Regions from separate parts of the Janthinobacterium sp. PSPC1-1 genome, predicted to be linked through region 1. Evidence: predicted binding sites of a transcription regulator. Region 1 holds the regulator's gene; the other holds the start of a gene.
The links. Region 1 encodes NrdR, which represses ribonucleotide reductase genes. Its sites were predicted from a motif close to CACNANATNTNGTG; they were not measured.
Positions count from the first base shown of each region.

Region 2: a site for NrdR is predicted at 3,531-3,544, ahead of ACP7EG_RS27145 (ribonucleoside triphosphate reductase). Genes of this name have one in related genera too.

Region 1 covers NZ_JAFCWP010000012.1:36,773-43,982, reverse strand. Annotated here, with positions in the region: gene tolQ (protein TolQ) at 1-575, opposite strand, end outside; gene ybgC (tol-pal system-associated acyl-CoA thioesterase) at 624-1,025, opposite strand; ZMP/ZTP riboswitch at 1,341-1,465, shown strand; gene glyA (serine hydroxymethyltransferase) at 1,577-2,821, shown strand; gene nrdR (transcriptional regulator NrdR) at 2,965-3,429, shown strand; gene pilV (type IV pilus modification protein PilV) at 3,668-4,234, shown strand; gene ACP7EG_RS26090 (PilW family protein) at 4,231-5,208, shown strand; gene ACP7EG_RS26085 (pilus assembly PilX family protein) at 5,269-5,877, shown strand; gene ACP7EG_RS26080 (pilus assembly protein) at 5,874-7,210, shown strand, end outside.
Region 2 covers NZ_JAFCWP010000014.1:18,426-25,635, reverse strand. Annotated here, with positions in the region: gene ACP7EG_RS27170 (heavy-metal-associated domain-containing protein) at 1-246, shown strand, start outside; gene ubiT (ubiquinone anaerobic biosynthesis accessory factor UbiT) at 285-812, opposite strand; gene ubiV (ubiquinone anaerobic biosynthesis protein UbiV) at 833-1,729, opposite strand; gene ubiU (ubiquinone anaerobic biosynthesis protein UbiU) at 1,856-2,893, opposite strand; gene ACP7EG_RS27150 (hypothetical protein) at 3,056-3,472, shown strand; gene ACP7EG_RS27145 (ribonucleoside triphosphate reductase) at 3,591-5,339, shown strand; gene nrdD (anaerobic ribonucleoside-triphosphate reductase) at 5,336-5,533, shown strand; gene ACP7EG_RS27135 (anaerobic ribonucleoside-triphosphate reductase activating protein) at 5,526-6,230, shown strand; gene ACP7EG_RS27130 (Pls/PosA family non-ribosomal peptide synthetase) at 6,379-7,210, shown strand, end outside.

The DNA.
Region 1 (7,210 bases):
GCCGCGAACAGGCCGATGGCGGTGGCGATGAGCGCTTCGGCAATGCCGGGCGCGACGGCAGCCAGGGTAGCTTGCTGCACGTTGGCCAGGCCGCGGAAGGCGTTCATGATGCCCCACACGGTGCCCAGCAGGCCGATGTAGGGCGAGACGGAACCGACGGAAGCGAGGAAGGCCAGGTGCGATTCGAGCACGTCCATTTCGCGCTGGAAGGCGGCGCGCATGGCGCGGCGTGCGCCGTCGAGCACGGCGCCCACGTCCAGCGCTTCGCGCGAACCGTAGGATGCCTTGCCCTTGATGAATTCGCCCATGCCGGCATCGAAGATGCGGGCCAGCGCGCCGCTCTGGTCGCGGTTGCCGCTGGCGCTTTGATGCAGCGCATGCAGGTTGCCGCCGGCCCAGAAGCTGCGTTCAAATTCGATGGTTTGCTTGCGCGCCTGGCGCACGGCAAACATCTTGCGGAAAATGTAAGTCCAGCTGGTCAGGGAAATCAGCAGCAGCAGGGCCATGATCAGTTGCACGATCAAATGGGCATTGGAGATGAGCGCGAGGAAAGAAAGATCTTGTGTAACGTTCATTGGCTGGCAGTCTGTTGGGTGAATTGTCCGGGGGGTGGCGGGTAGGGCTCAGGCGGCGCGCATGCGGGCTGCCACTGCATCAGGCACGGCGCGCGGGCGCAGTGCCGAGTCGACGCAGCCGATCTTGACGCGGGCCGTGTTCAGCAGGCGGTCGCCGCACCAGGCTTGTTGCAGGAAAACGATGGAGGCGCGCCCCATTTTTTCTATGCTTAAGGTTAATCTTACCGTGTCATCGAGCCTGGCTGGCGCATGATAGTCGGCGTTGACGCTTTTGACAACGAACATCGCGTCGTGTTGTTCCAGCAATTCCTGCTGGCCCACGTCGATGGCGCGCAGCCATTCGGTACGCGCGCGTTCGAAGAATTTCAGGTAATTTGCGTAATAGACGATGCCGCCGGCGTCGGTGTCTTCATAGTAGACACGTACGTTCCAGGTAAAGACTGAAGGCATGTTTATTGCGCCAGTAGTGAGATTGAGCAACATTTTACGCGATTTTTCTTCTTGTGACTGTGGGCGCTTGCTGGAAAGCCATGCAAAAGCTGCATATAAGTTGCACCGCAGCATTGTAAATCCGGGGGGCACAATGGCAAGCTTCGTAACATACGCTTACATGCCGCAGCCAGGTTTACGTTCAGCTTAAGAGCCGCAGGCACGCTGCGGGGCGGCCTGTGCCCATGCCCGGGCTGCGATGGCGCGCGGCGATTATAGCCGCACGGTTGCATTCCTTGCTCAATTTGGGCACTTAACTTACAATTTGATTTCCATTACGTCTCACGTGACTGGCGAAAAGTCGGGCGATCTCCATGGATGGCGATCGGCAAACCGGCGAAAGGTGGGCACCCACCGGGAAACGTGAGATTTTTCATCAGCCGTTCGCCTGGGTAGCCACTATGGAAAAGCACGAAGAGGCTGCCTGTCCAATGTTGTTATTCACTTAACGCCGGCTCCCCTCATTCGATCCAACCTGCCAGTACAAGCACCCTCATACTTGGAGTTTTTACATGTTTGCAAAAGATCACACCCTCGCCAACGTCGATCCTGAATTGTTCGCCGTCATTCAAAAAGAGAACACGCGCCAGCACGACCACATCGAACTGATCGCGTCGGAGAACTACACGTCGCCAGCCGTAATGGAAGCGCAAGGCTCGCAGCTGACGAATAAATATGCCGAAGGTTATCCAGGCAAGCGTTACTACGGTGGCTGCGAATTCGTCGACATCGCCGAGCAACTGGCCATCGACCGCGTGAAAAAACTGTTCGGCGCCGAATGCGCGAACGTGCAGCCGAACTCCGGCTCGCAGGCGAACCAGGGCGTGTTCTTTGCCGTGCTGAAACCAGGCGACCTGATCATGGGTATGTCGCTGGCCGAAGGCGGCCACCTGACCCACGGCATGCCGCTGAACATGTCCGGCAAATGGTTTGACGTCGTGTCGTATGGCTTGACGGCGGAAGAAGACATCGATTACGAGGCAATGGAACGTCTGGCCCGTGAACGCAAGCCGAAGCTGATCATCGCCGGCGCGTCGGCCTTCTCGAAAAAGATCGACTTCGAGCGTTTCGGCAAGATCGCCAAGGAAGTGGGCGCCTACTTCATGGTCGACATGGCCCACTACGCCGGCCTGATCGCCGCCGGCCTGTACCCGAATCCGGTGCCATTCGCCGACTTCGTCACCTCGACCACGCACAAATCCTTGCGCGGCCCGCGCGGCGGCATCATCCTGATGAAGGCTGAGCACGAAAAAGCCATCAACTCGGCCATCTTCCCCGGCATCCAGGGCGGCCCGCTGATGCACGTGATCGCCGGCAAGGCCGTCGCCTTCAAGGAGGCGCTGAGCCCGGAATTCGTCGAATACCAGAAGCAAGTGGTCAAGAACGCCGACGTGCTGGCGAAAACCCTGATCAAGCGCGGCCTGCGCATCGTTTCCGGCGGCACCGAATCGCACGTCATGCTGGTCGACCTGCGCGCCAAGAACCTGACGGGCAAGGAAGCCGAAGCCATCCTCGGTTCCGCGCACATCACCTGCAACAAGAACGGCATCCCGAACGACCCGCAAAAACCTTTCGTCACCTCGGGCATCCGCCTGGGCAGCCCGGCGATGACGACGCGCGGTTTCAAGGAAGCGCAAGCGGAAGAAGTGGGCAACCTGATCGCCGACGTGCTGGACAATCCGCATGACGCCGCCACCATCGAGCGCGTGAAAGCGGCCGTGAAAGTGCTGGCCGACGCGCATCCAGTGTACGCATAATTATTTGTCCAGAATGTGTCATACAGAGTAAGATTCTGTATGACACATTCCTTCGTGCCCAAGGGCGCCCGGAGTGATTCGGGCGCCCTTTGTACAAGGGCGGCGATTTCCCGTAATTATTACTATAAAGTTGTAGCCAGCCCATGAAATGTCCATTTTGCCAGCACGGCGACACCCAGGTTCTCGATACGCGCGTATCGGAGGAAGGGGATGCCATTCGGCGCCGCCGCCGTTGCGGCAAATGCGACAAGCGGTTTACCACGTACGAGCGCATTGAACTTATCATGCCGGCCGTCGTCAAAAAGAATGGCAGCCGGACGGAGTTCGCTGCGGATAAGTTGCGCGGCAGTTTGATGCTGGCCTTGCGCAAGCGTCCCGTCGCGGCCGCCTCCGTGGATACGGCCATCGCCTCCATCCAGGAAAAACTGCTGACCAGCGGCTTGCGCGAAGTCGATTCCGGCTATATCGGCGAACTCGTCATGCAGGAACTCAAGCGCCTCGACAAGATCGCCTACATCCGCTTCGCCTCCGTCTACAAGAATTTCGAAGACCTGGCCGAGTTCCAGGATGCGATCGCCGAAGTGGGACAGGCGCGCAGCAAGCCCTGACGCTCACCTTATTGAAAACTTGAAAACGGGGCCGGTTCTGCGCCCCGTGTGCACCACGCCAGCGTTCGCCTGGCAAGCGGTCTGATCAATCCCAACGCTGTTCTTCTCACCTTATCGCCGTGCTGTTTGCGCCAGCGCAGACCCGTTTTTTTGCGCGCGCCTATCGTGTAGCTGGGCCGCCTGTTCTTGCGACTCTGTCTGCGGAAGGGAGTAGCGCATGCGCAATGGCGGTCGCACTATGTTTCCTGCGGGTGGCAGCAGCCTTGTCGAGGTGCTGGTGTCGCTGTTGCTGTTGGCGCTGGGCTTGCTGGGCGCCAGCATCCTGCAACTGCATTCCCTGCGCGCGCGCCACGAGTCGGCGCTGTTGTCGGCGGGCGTGCAACTCGCCGCCGGCATGGCCGAACGCATGCGCGCGAACAGCGTGCTTATGAATGGCCCCGATACGGGCAATCCCTACCTGAACGTGGCCTATGCGGCGGCGGACGACGCCGAAGCAGGCGGCGCGCCCGACTGTTTTGGTGCTGGCGCCTGCAGCGCGGCCGAACTGGCGCAATTCGATATCGCCGAATGGAAACAGCAGCTGCAATCGGCCTTGCCCGGCGCACGCCTGCATATCTGCCGCGACGCGCCCGCCTGGGATGCCGCCGCCCAAGGCTTGCAGTGGGCGTGCAGCGGCGGCAAGGGCGCACCCATCGTCATCAAGCTGGGCTGGCGTGGCCGACAGCCCGATGGTTCGCCCGCCGTGAATGCGGCAGGCGAGTCGCTGCCCAGGCTGACATTCCAGTTGGGCGGAGGCGGCGCATGAACGGCATGCACGCCCGCTTGCGCCGGCATCGTGGCATGAGCCTGCTCGAATTGCTGGTGGCCCTGTCGCTGGGCGCGCTGTTGATGCTGGCGGCCAATAGCGTGCTGCTGGCGGCCAGCGGCAGTTATGGCGACCAGTCCTCCAGTGCGCGCCTGGACGACAACGGCCGCTATGCGCTCGACACCATCACCCGCGCCGTGCGCCAGACGGCCTATGTAAATTGGGACAGCAGCGCCGCGCCCGTCGCCCATGCCGCGCACGACAGCGCGAATATCGCCGGCCTCGACGCGCACAGCCTGGGCAAGAACAGCGAGGGCATCAGCGGCGCGCTGCCCGACGCCCTGCATGGCAGCGATGTGCTGGCCCTGCGCTACTACGGCGCCGGCAAGGAAGAGGGTGGCGACGGTTCCGTGCTCAATTGTGCGGGCTTCGGCGTGGGGGCCGCGCAAACGCAGGCGCAGCGGGGCTGGAGCATTTTCTATGTGGCGCAGGGCGCCGATGGCGAGGGCGAGTTGCGCTGCAAATACCGTGGCGCGAACGGCTGGGGGGCGGACGCCATCATCCGTGGCGTCGATGGTTTTCAGGTGCTGTATGGCCTCGACACGGATATGCCGCCCGACGGCGTGGCGAACCGCTATGTCAACGCCAGCGCGCTCGACGCCTTCGATGCGGCGCTGGTGCTGGTGGGTGAGGATGCGGCCGCGCGCCAGCGCGATTTGTATCGCCGCACGCACTGGAAGCGCGTGGCCGGCGTGCGCGTGGCGCTGCTGTTGCATGGCGAAGCGGGCCAGGCGAACAAGATGGCGGAACTGGGACCGGCGCAGTTCGACCTGTTCGGCAAGGCATATGCCGAGGCGCACGGCGCTGGCGACACGGGCGTGCGCATCGCGCGCACGGCCTTGCCCGCCGCGACGCGCTCGCGGCTGCGACAACTGGTGCAGACAAGCATCATGCTGCGCAACGGGCCGGTCTAGGCGGGCGCCATGATGGCTGGCGCGGGCGGGCGCTGTTGCGAACCTTGGTGCGTAGCTCGTGTGCGTCACGGTGGCGCCACCCTCGTGTATGTGCTGTGCCTGCTGGTGATCATCTTGCTGCTGGGTATATCGGCGGCGCAGATGGCCTTGCAGGGCGAAAAGGCGGCACGCGGCGAGCGCGACCGGCAGATCGCGTTTCAGGCGGCGGAGGAGGCATTGGTGGATGCGCAGAACGATATCGAAGGCTTGCCCGGCGCACCGGGACGCAGCAGCCTCTTCGCGTCAGGCAGTGCGGCCGGCTTCGCGGACGACTGTGGCGAGGGAGGCGCACTGGGCCTGTGCCTGCCTGCAGCGCCGGACGCGCCAGCACTCTGGCTAAGTACGGACCTCGATGGCGCCGAAGGGAGCAGCCGCGCGGTGCCATATGGCCAGTTCACGGGCGCCGTCATGCCGACGGGGCAGGGTTTCCTGCCGTCGCGCCGGCCCCGCTACCTGATCGAACTGCTGCCGTTCCACCCGCCCGGCGCGCAGGCGGCGGCAGTGACTGGCGGCCTGGCCACGGAAAGCTATGTGTACCGCATCACGGCCATCGGTTTTGGCGCGCAGGAAAGCACGCAAGTCGTGCTGCAAAGCTACTATCGCAAAGAGGCGGCGGGAGCGGGGCCATGAGGGCTTGCTCATTCGCTTTGTTGTACGCCTGCCTGACGCTGCTGGCTTGCCTGGCTTGTGGTGCCGTTGCGGCCCAGCCGACGGTGACGCTGGCACGGGCCGACGCGGGCTTGCACGGTGCCAGGGTGCCGCCGAATCTGCTGCTCAACCTGTCCCTCACGCATGCGGCCGCCGCTGCTGCGCATGGCGGCGACTATGCGCCGCAGCGCGAGTACGCCGGTTACTTTCATGCGCGCATGTGCTACAGCTATCCGTACCGCAGCAAGGATGGTGTCATGCTGCCGGACTTGCGCGTAGCGACCGCTTACTTCTCTGTGTTGAAACGGGCCGATGCGCTGCACGGCTGCGGCGGCGATAGTTTTAGTGGTAACTTTCTCAATTGGGCCAGCGCCAGCTTGCTCGATATCGTCCGCTATGCACTGACGGGCGGCGACCGCGTCATCGACGAGGTGCGCAAGACGGTGCTGCAGCGCGCTTACCTGCCCGATGGCGACGGCCCCGTCGACTTCTTTGCCCACTCTGTCTTTTTCCCGCGCAAGGTCTTGCAGGCCGGCGTGGCGGCGGCGACGCCGTTTGCGCTGGCGCAACTGGCCATCGTTTCCTGCCACAACCGCCTGCTGTTCGGCGACGCCAGCTTGCCGCCGGGCGGCAGTTGCGACGCGCCCGGCACTGCCGCCACGCACGGTGTGTTTCTCGCGCGCGTGCGCGTCTGCGACACGGAAGAAGGGCCGCTGCGCGACGACTTGTGTCTGGCGTATGGCAAGAACTACAAGCCCGTGGGCGCCGTGCAGCGCCATGGCGGCCGGCTGCGCGTGGGCGTGTTTGGCCACTTGAACGGCGTGAGCGCCAGCGCCGGTCCCGTGTATGGCGGCGTGCTGCGCGCACCGCTGGCCCACGTGGGACGGCAGCGCTGGACGGCGCCCGACTATCTGCCGCAAGATAATGCCGACGCCGAATGGAATCGAGTCACTGGCGTCTATATGTCTCAAGCTGCGAGCCCTGGCGGCGGGGTGACCGCTTACATCAATGGCCTGGGCCGAAGCAACGCCGGACATCCCGGTGCATACGCGAGGGCGGCGCCGCTGGCCGAATTGCTGTACGAATCGCTGCGCTACCTGCAGGGAAGGCAGGCGAGCGCCCCGGTGCCGCCTGCCACGGCCCCGCCCGCCATCGACGACGGCTTGCCGGTCGTGACTCCATGGAGCGACCCGCAAACGGCCAGCTGCCAGCGCCATGTCGTCGTCAGCCTCGGCGATGCGGGCATGGTGCTCGACCGCTACGTGCCCGGCAATGTTCCTGTGGCTCCCGCATCCAACGGCGACCGCGCCTGCGC
Region 2 (7,210 bases), on a different contig from region 1:
AATATTATCGGGATGGATCACGAAGGCTGCGCCGACAGGCTGACGGGCGCGCTCGAGGCCGTCACGGGTGTGGCCACCGTGAGCGTCTCGCTGGCGCGCCACGGCGCCACGGTGCAATTTGACGAACGGCTGGCCACGCAGGAGCGCCTGCTGGCGGCCGTCAACGACGCCGGCTTCATGGGCGAGGCCTCCGATGAGGAACAACTGCCGTCCTGCAGCGGCGCCTGCGGCCATTGCCGCCACTGAACGCCGGCTCCAGCCCTTCTCCGCTCCCCCTGCTCCGCTCAGCCCTCCCGCGCGCCCCGGTCGCGCAGATGCGCCAGCACGCGGCGCGGTCCCAGCGCCTGTAAATCGAACGGCGGCAGCTCGATGGCGTCGAGCGTATTCTTGAACAGCAGGCCCAGCTCCGTATCGCCTTCCAGGCTCAAACGACGGCTGAAGAACAGTGTGTCAGGATCTTCCTGGCGCCGCGCCAGCAGCATCAGGTCATGCACGCTGGCGGCGATGCACAGGTCCGGCACGTCCACATAACGCTCGGCCACGAACACCGTGCCCTGCCACTCGAAATCGAAGGCGATGCCCGCGTCGACCAGGCGCAGGCGCAGGCTGCGCCCCTCCAGGCTGCGCCGCACATCGTCGGGCAATTGCGGCGCCAGCAGGCGGTTCAGGCCTTGCACGAACAGCCAGGAGGCGGGATACGGCGGCAGCTTGGACAGCAATTCGGCCAGCGGTTCGGGCAGCCGGTACGACATGGCGGGCTTGCTCATGGCGGGCTTGGCCGGGATGGGCAATCTTTCCAGTTGATCTTGCATGGTGCTTCCTTTCGATGCGTTCAATGAGCGGCGTGCTGTTCCATGCCAGGCTGGCCGTGCCAGTAGCCGTCGCAGGCGCCGGCCGGCTGGCAGGCCGCCAGCTGGGCCTGGGCGCCCACGCCGCTGACCTGGCCGCGGCGGGCGCGGTCGAAAATGGCGATGACTTGTTCCGTATGCATGGCCTGCGGGCTGATGCGCGCCACCGCCACGCCCATGTCGCGCATGGCGTCGAGTTCGCGCACCAGGTTGTAGACGAGGGCAGACTGCGTCTGCGTGCCATTCAGTACGAGAAACGGCACTTCGTCGCGCGTGCGCAGCAGCAAGCCGTCCGGTTCTTCCAGGCAACTGTAGCCGCAGTCGTCCTTCGGCAGGTTGCGGTTGCGCGCCGTGAAACAGCGCGCGGAAAACGCCAGCGGCATGCGGCCGTAGGCGAACACTTCCGTCTCCAGCCCTTCCGGTTTCTGGCGCTGCATCTCGGCCAGCGCCGTCTGCCCCATTTCCAGCGGCATCACCCAGCGCCGCGCACCCAGGCGCGCCAGCAGTTGCAGGCTGGGGCCATTGAACAGGTTCAGATGGGGACCGGCGACGAAGGGCGCGCCCTTTTCCATGCAGTGCACGGCGCCCATGTCGTTGGCTTCGACCGTATAGCGGCCATTGCCCGTGATGCGGCGCAGGGTCGCCAGTTCGGCGCCCGCCTCGATCAGCGCCTGCGTCGACAGCACCACCTCTTTGCCGGCAGCGGCCAGCATGTCGGCGATATCGAGCCAGTCGGCCAGGCGCACTTCATGCCGGCGCGAACACACGGTTTCACCCAGGTACACGATCTCGACGGCGCTGCCAGAGATCTGCTGGTAAAACTCGAAGACGGTGGCGCGCGGCCAGTAGTACAGCAAAGGACCCAACGATAGTTTTAGCATGCCTTTTCCAGTATTTTTTAAGTTACAAAACCGTAGCGAGCGGCCCGCGGCGAGGCCGAGAAGCGCAGCCGTGCTCGAGCACGGTGAGCATCGCAGGCCGCGCCCCGGGACGCGCAGTAGATTTTGCTATTTCCAGGAGCGATGGTAGGCGCCTAAAGTGTGCTGCTGACCCTCGGCCAGCTTGTCCATGGCCGCCATCCAGCCCGGCTTGACGGCGTAGCGCGGATTGCCTTCGCGGCAGGCGTCGATCGCTTCGCGCCACACGCGCGTGACCTGCGCCACGTAGGCGGGACTGCGCTGGCGCCCTTCGATTTTCACGGCGCGCACGCCCATGGAAATCAGTTGCGGCAGCAGCGCCAGGGTATTCAAGCTGGCCGGCTCCTCGATCGCGTAATACTCTTCGTCATTGACTTCGAAACGCCCCTTGCACAGGGTCGGATAGCTGGCGTTTTCACCGGGCGCGTAGCGGTCGATCAGCACGCCGTTCAGGCGCGACTCCAGGCCATTCGGCGTTTCCAGCCAGCGCACGGCCTTGGCCGGCGAGCACACGCCGTGCGTGTTCGGCGCCTCGCCCGTCGCATACGACGACAGCGCGCAGCGCCCTTCGACCATCACGCACAGGCTGCCGAAACCGAACACTTCGATCTCCACCTCCGTCTTGGCTATCAGTTGTTCCACCTGCGCCATCGACAGCACGCGCGGCAGCACGGCGCGGGCGATGCCGAAGTGTTCATGGTAAAAATTGATGGCTTCGTAGTTGGTGGCCGAGCCCTGCACGGACAGGTGCAGGCGCAGCTGCGGCTGGTGCTGTGCCGCGTAGGCCATCAGACCCGGATCGGCGACGATCATGGCGTCGATGCCGGCTTGCGCGGCGCGGTCGATGGCGCTGCGCCACACGGCCCAGTTGTGCGGCTGCGGATAGGTGTTCAGCGCCAGCAGCACCTTGCGTCCGTACTGGTGGGCGTAGCGCACGCCCTCGGCGATGGCCTTCTCGTCGAAATTGAGGCCGGCGAAATTACGCGCATTGGTGGCGTCGCGAAAGCCCAGGTAAACGGTATCGGCGCCATTGTCGACGGCCGCTTTCAAGGCAGGCAGGCTGCCGGCGGGGCAGACCAGTTCCAGCGGTCCGGCCACGCGGGTGGCGGTAGTTGATTCAAGCATCATGATGTTCACAGTCCTGTATCGGCTCAGGGTGCAGACTATAGCCCCGCCCATGCTGCCCAGTCCTTGACGCAGGTGAAGGAATGCATGCATGGCTGGCGCACCTTCAACTTGCTTGACCTGGCTGTAAAATGCCCCACTTTTCTCCCTCTTCGATTGCCCACCATGACCCGCAAACCGCTGCTGATTTTCCTTCTGACCCTGTTCCTCACCGCGCTGCAAGTACAGTGGGCCGGCCCGGCCGATGGCTATGACGCGGGGACCATCTCCGTGCTGTCACCGGAAGTGCTGGGCGCCTATCCGGGCGTGCTGCTGCTGTTCCTGCTGGCCGTGTTCGCGCGCCGCCAACTGCCGCTGCTGCGTCAGGCCGCCATCTGCACGGGCCTGCTGGCCATCTATTGGCTGCTGGCGAACTACGTCACGTTCGATGCGCGCGTGGCCAGCTGGAGCACCTATACGCCACTGGAAATCTGGGCTCACGTACTGCCCGCCTCCGTCGCCAGCATCGCCGCCTGCGGCGCCGCGTTCTTTTGCGCGAGCTGGCTGATCCTGCGCGAAACGCGCTGGAACAAAACCGGCTGAGGTGGTTTTTTCACCTGGATCAAGGATACGCGAATCGCTTGCACGCCCCCTTTGACGGCACTACATTTAGTGGATAACCTTCATAAAAACACCGCATGTTGTGTTTATTGGAGGTTTCATGACGACGAATGCAGTTTCCCCCACACGCGGCCAGGTCGATGTCGCCGCGTCCATCAATGAATACCTGGAGCGGCGCGACTGGCGCGTCAACGCCAACGCCAACCAGGGTTACTCGCTGGGTGGCCTGATCCTCAATGTGTCGGGCAAGGTCATCGCCAACTACTGGCTGGACCAGGTGTATCCGCCGGAAGTGGGCGCGGCGCACCGCGAAGCGGCGCTGCACATCCACGACCTCGACATGCTGGCCGGCTACTGCGCCGGCTGGTCGCTGCGCACCCTGCTGCATGAAGGCTTGAATGGCGTGCCGGGCAAGATCGAATCGGGCCCGCCGAAACACATGTCGAGCGCCATCGGCCAGATCGTCAATTTTCTGGGTACCCTGCAAAACGAATGGGCCGGCGCCCAGGCGTTCAGCTCCTTCGACACCTACATGGCGCCGTACATCCGCAAGGACAGCCTGCGCTACGAAGACGTGCGCCAGTACATGCAGGAGCTGATCTTCAACCTCAACGTGCCATCGCGCTGGGGCACGCAGACGCCGTTTACCAACCTCACGTTCGACTGGGTCTGCCCGGACGACCTGCGCGAGCAGATTCCCGTCATCGCCGGCCAGGAGATGGACTTCAGCTATGGCGAGCTGCAGGCCGAGATGGACATGATCAACCGCGCCTACATCGAGATCATGATGGCGGGCGACGCCAAGGGCAGAGTCTTCACCTTTCCCATCCCCACCTATAACATCACCGAGGATTTCGACTGGCATAGCGAAAATGCGGAACGCCTGTTCGAGATGACTGCCCGCTACGGCCTGCCCTACTTCCAGAATTTCATCAATTCGGAACTCAAGCCGAACATGATCCGCTCCATGTGCTGCCGCTTGCAGCTGGACTTGCGCGAACTGCTGAAACGGGGCAATGGCCTGTTCGGTTCCGCCGAGCAGACGGGCTCCCTGGGCGTGGTCACTATCAACTGCGCGCGCCTGGGCCACTTGTGGCGCGGCGACGAGGCAGCGCTGCTGGCCGACCTGGACCGCCTGCTGGAACTGGGCAAAGTCAGCCTGGAAATCAAGCGCCGCACCATCGAAGAACTGATGCAGCAAGGCTTGTTCCCCTACACGAAGCGCTACCTGGGCACCCTGCGCAACCACTTTTCCACGCTGGGCGTGAACGGCATCAACGAGATGATCCGCAATTTCAGCGGCGACGCTTACGACATCACGTCCGCCGAGGGCCATGCGCTGGCGATCCGCCTGCTCGACCACGTGCGCGCCCGCATGGTGGCCTTCCAGGAAGAGACGGGCCACATGTACAACCTGGAAGCGACGCCGGCCGAGGGCACCACCTACCGCTTCGCCCGCGAAGACCACAAGCGCTATCCCGCCATTTTGCAGGCGGGCACCGTCGACAACCCGTATTACACGAACTCGTCGCAACTGCCCGTGGGCCATACGGACGACCCGTTCGAGGCGCTGGAATTGCAGGACGCGCTGCAGCGCAAGTACACGGGCGGCACGGTGTTGCACCTGTACATGACGGAAGCGCTGTCGGATGCGAATGCCTGCCGCGAACTGGTCAAACGCGCGCTGAGCCGCTTTTCGCTGCCCTACATCACGGTCACCCCCACCTTTTCCATCTGCCCGCGCCACGGCTACCTGGCCGGCAAACATGAATTCTGCCCCACCTGCGACGCGGAACTGATCGCCCGCAAACAAGCCCACCCTGTTCCATCACTTGAGGAAACACCATGAACGCACGTCCCGACTTCACTCCCGCCATCACCCTGCTCGACAGCGAACGCCAGCGCTGCGAAATCTGGACGCGCGTGATGGGCTACCACCGCCCCGTCGCCTCGTTCAACATCGGCAAGCAGGGCGAATTCCACGAGCGCCAGTACTTTACGGAAGCGAGCGCCCGGGTTGGCCAGCCCGCCTGCCGTGGCTGAGTTGAAAGTGGGCGGCCTGACGCCCTTTTCCGCCACCGACTACCCGGGCAAGCTGGCCGCCGTGGTGTTCGTGCAGGGCTGCCCCTGGCGTTGCGGCTATTGCCACAATCCCCATCTGCAGGCGCGCACGCCGCAGGGCACCATGCCCTGGCAGGACGTACTGACCTGGCTGCGCCGCCGCGTGGGCCTGGTCGACGCCGTCGTCTTCAGCGGCGGCGAAGCGTGCATGGACCCGGCGCTGGCGCGCGCCATGCAGGACGTCAGGGAACTGGGGTTCGGCATCGGCCTGCATACGGCCTGCATCTATCCGCAGCGCCTTCAGGAAGTGCTGCCCCTGGTCGATTGGGTGGGCTTCGACATCAAGGCGCCGTTTGCCGACTATCGTCATGTGACCCGCGTGGCCGGTAGCGGCGACCCGGCGCGCGCCTGCCTGGACGCCATCCTCGCCAGCGGCGTGGCCTACGAATGCCGCACCACTACCCACCCGGACTTGCTGCCGGACGAACAACTGCTGGCCCTGGCCAGCACCCTGGCCGCGAAAGGCGTCGACAACTACGTGCTGCAGCAGTTCCGCGCCGAAGGCTGCCAGGATGCGGCGCTGGCCGGCCGCCCCCTGCACGGCTATCCGGCGGCGAGCACGGTGGCGCAAATCGGCGCCATGTTTCCCCGTTTTACATTCCGTAATCATGGCAGTTGAGCCTGCAGTCACATAATTGCCGAAAGCGCAGCAAAATTCCCCGTTCTGCAACGCTGAAATGTCTTGCGTGCTGTAATGTATCAACTGTGCCGCGCACCACGCGCAGCCCGTCAGATTCCTCACACCGCATTACAGATAAGCGTCATCCATGAACGATTTCACCGCAGTCAGCCCAGGCATCCCTTCCACCCACGCCGACATCCTGTACGGCCCGCCGCGACCGGATCTGCTGCGCGAGGAAGTGCTGGCCGACCTGCTCGAAGCGACGGCCCTTCGCTGCCCGCAGCAAATCGCCCTGATCGACGGCGAGCGCCGCATCACGTATGCGGAACTCGACGCGCAAGCTGGTCTTGCCGCGTCGCGCCTGGTGGCCGCCGGCGTCAAGCCCGGCGACATCGTGGGCCTGTGGCTGCCGCGCGGCGCCCCTCTGCTGCTGATGCAGGCGGCGATTGCCAAGGCGGGCGCCGCCTGGCTGCCCGTCGATGAAGACACGCCCGTGGAACGCCTGCAGGTGTGCCTCGATGATGCCAACGGCTTTGGCGTCATCAGCTGCGCGCAATTTGCGCCGCGCCTGGAAGAAGCAGGACTTGACCGTCCCATGTGGACGGCGGAAAGCCTGCTGGCCCCCGCCGCACCGGGCGAACTGCTGCCCGCGCGCGCAACCGTCCTGCCCGAACACCCCGCGTATGTGATCTACACCTCCGGCTCGACGGGCAAACCCAAGGGCATATTGATCAATCAACGCAGCATCTGCCACTTCCTGCGCAGCGAAAACGCCGTGCTGGAAGTGACGCAAGCCGATACCGTCTACCAGGGTTTTTCCGTCGCCTTCGACATGTCGTTCGAGGAAATCTGGATCGCCTACCTGGTGGGCGCCACCCTGTGGCTGGGTCCCAAGGAGATTTCGGGCGACCCGGAAGCCTTGCCGCGCGCGCTGGCAGCCAACCACGTCACCGTGCTGCATGCCGTGCCGACCCTGC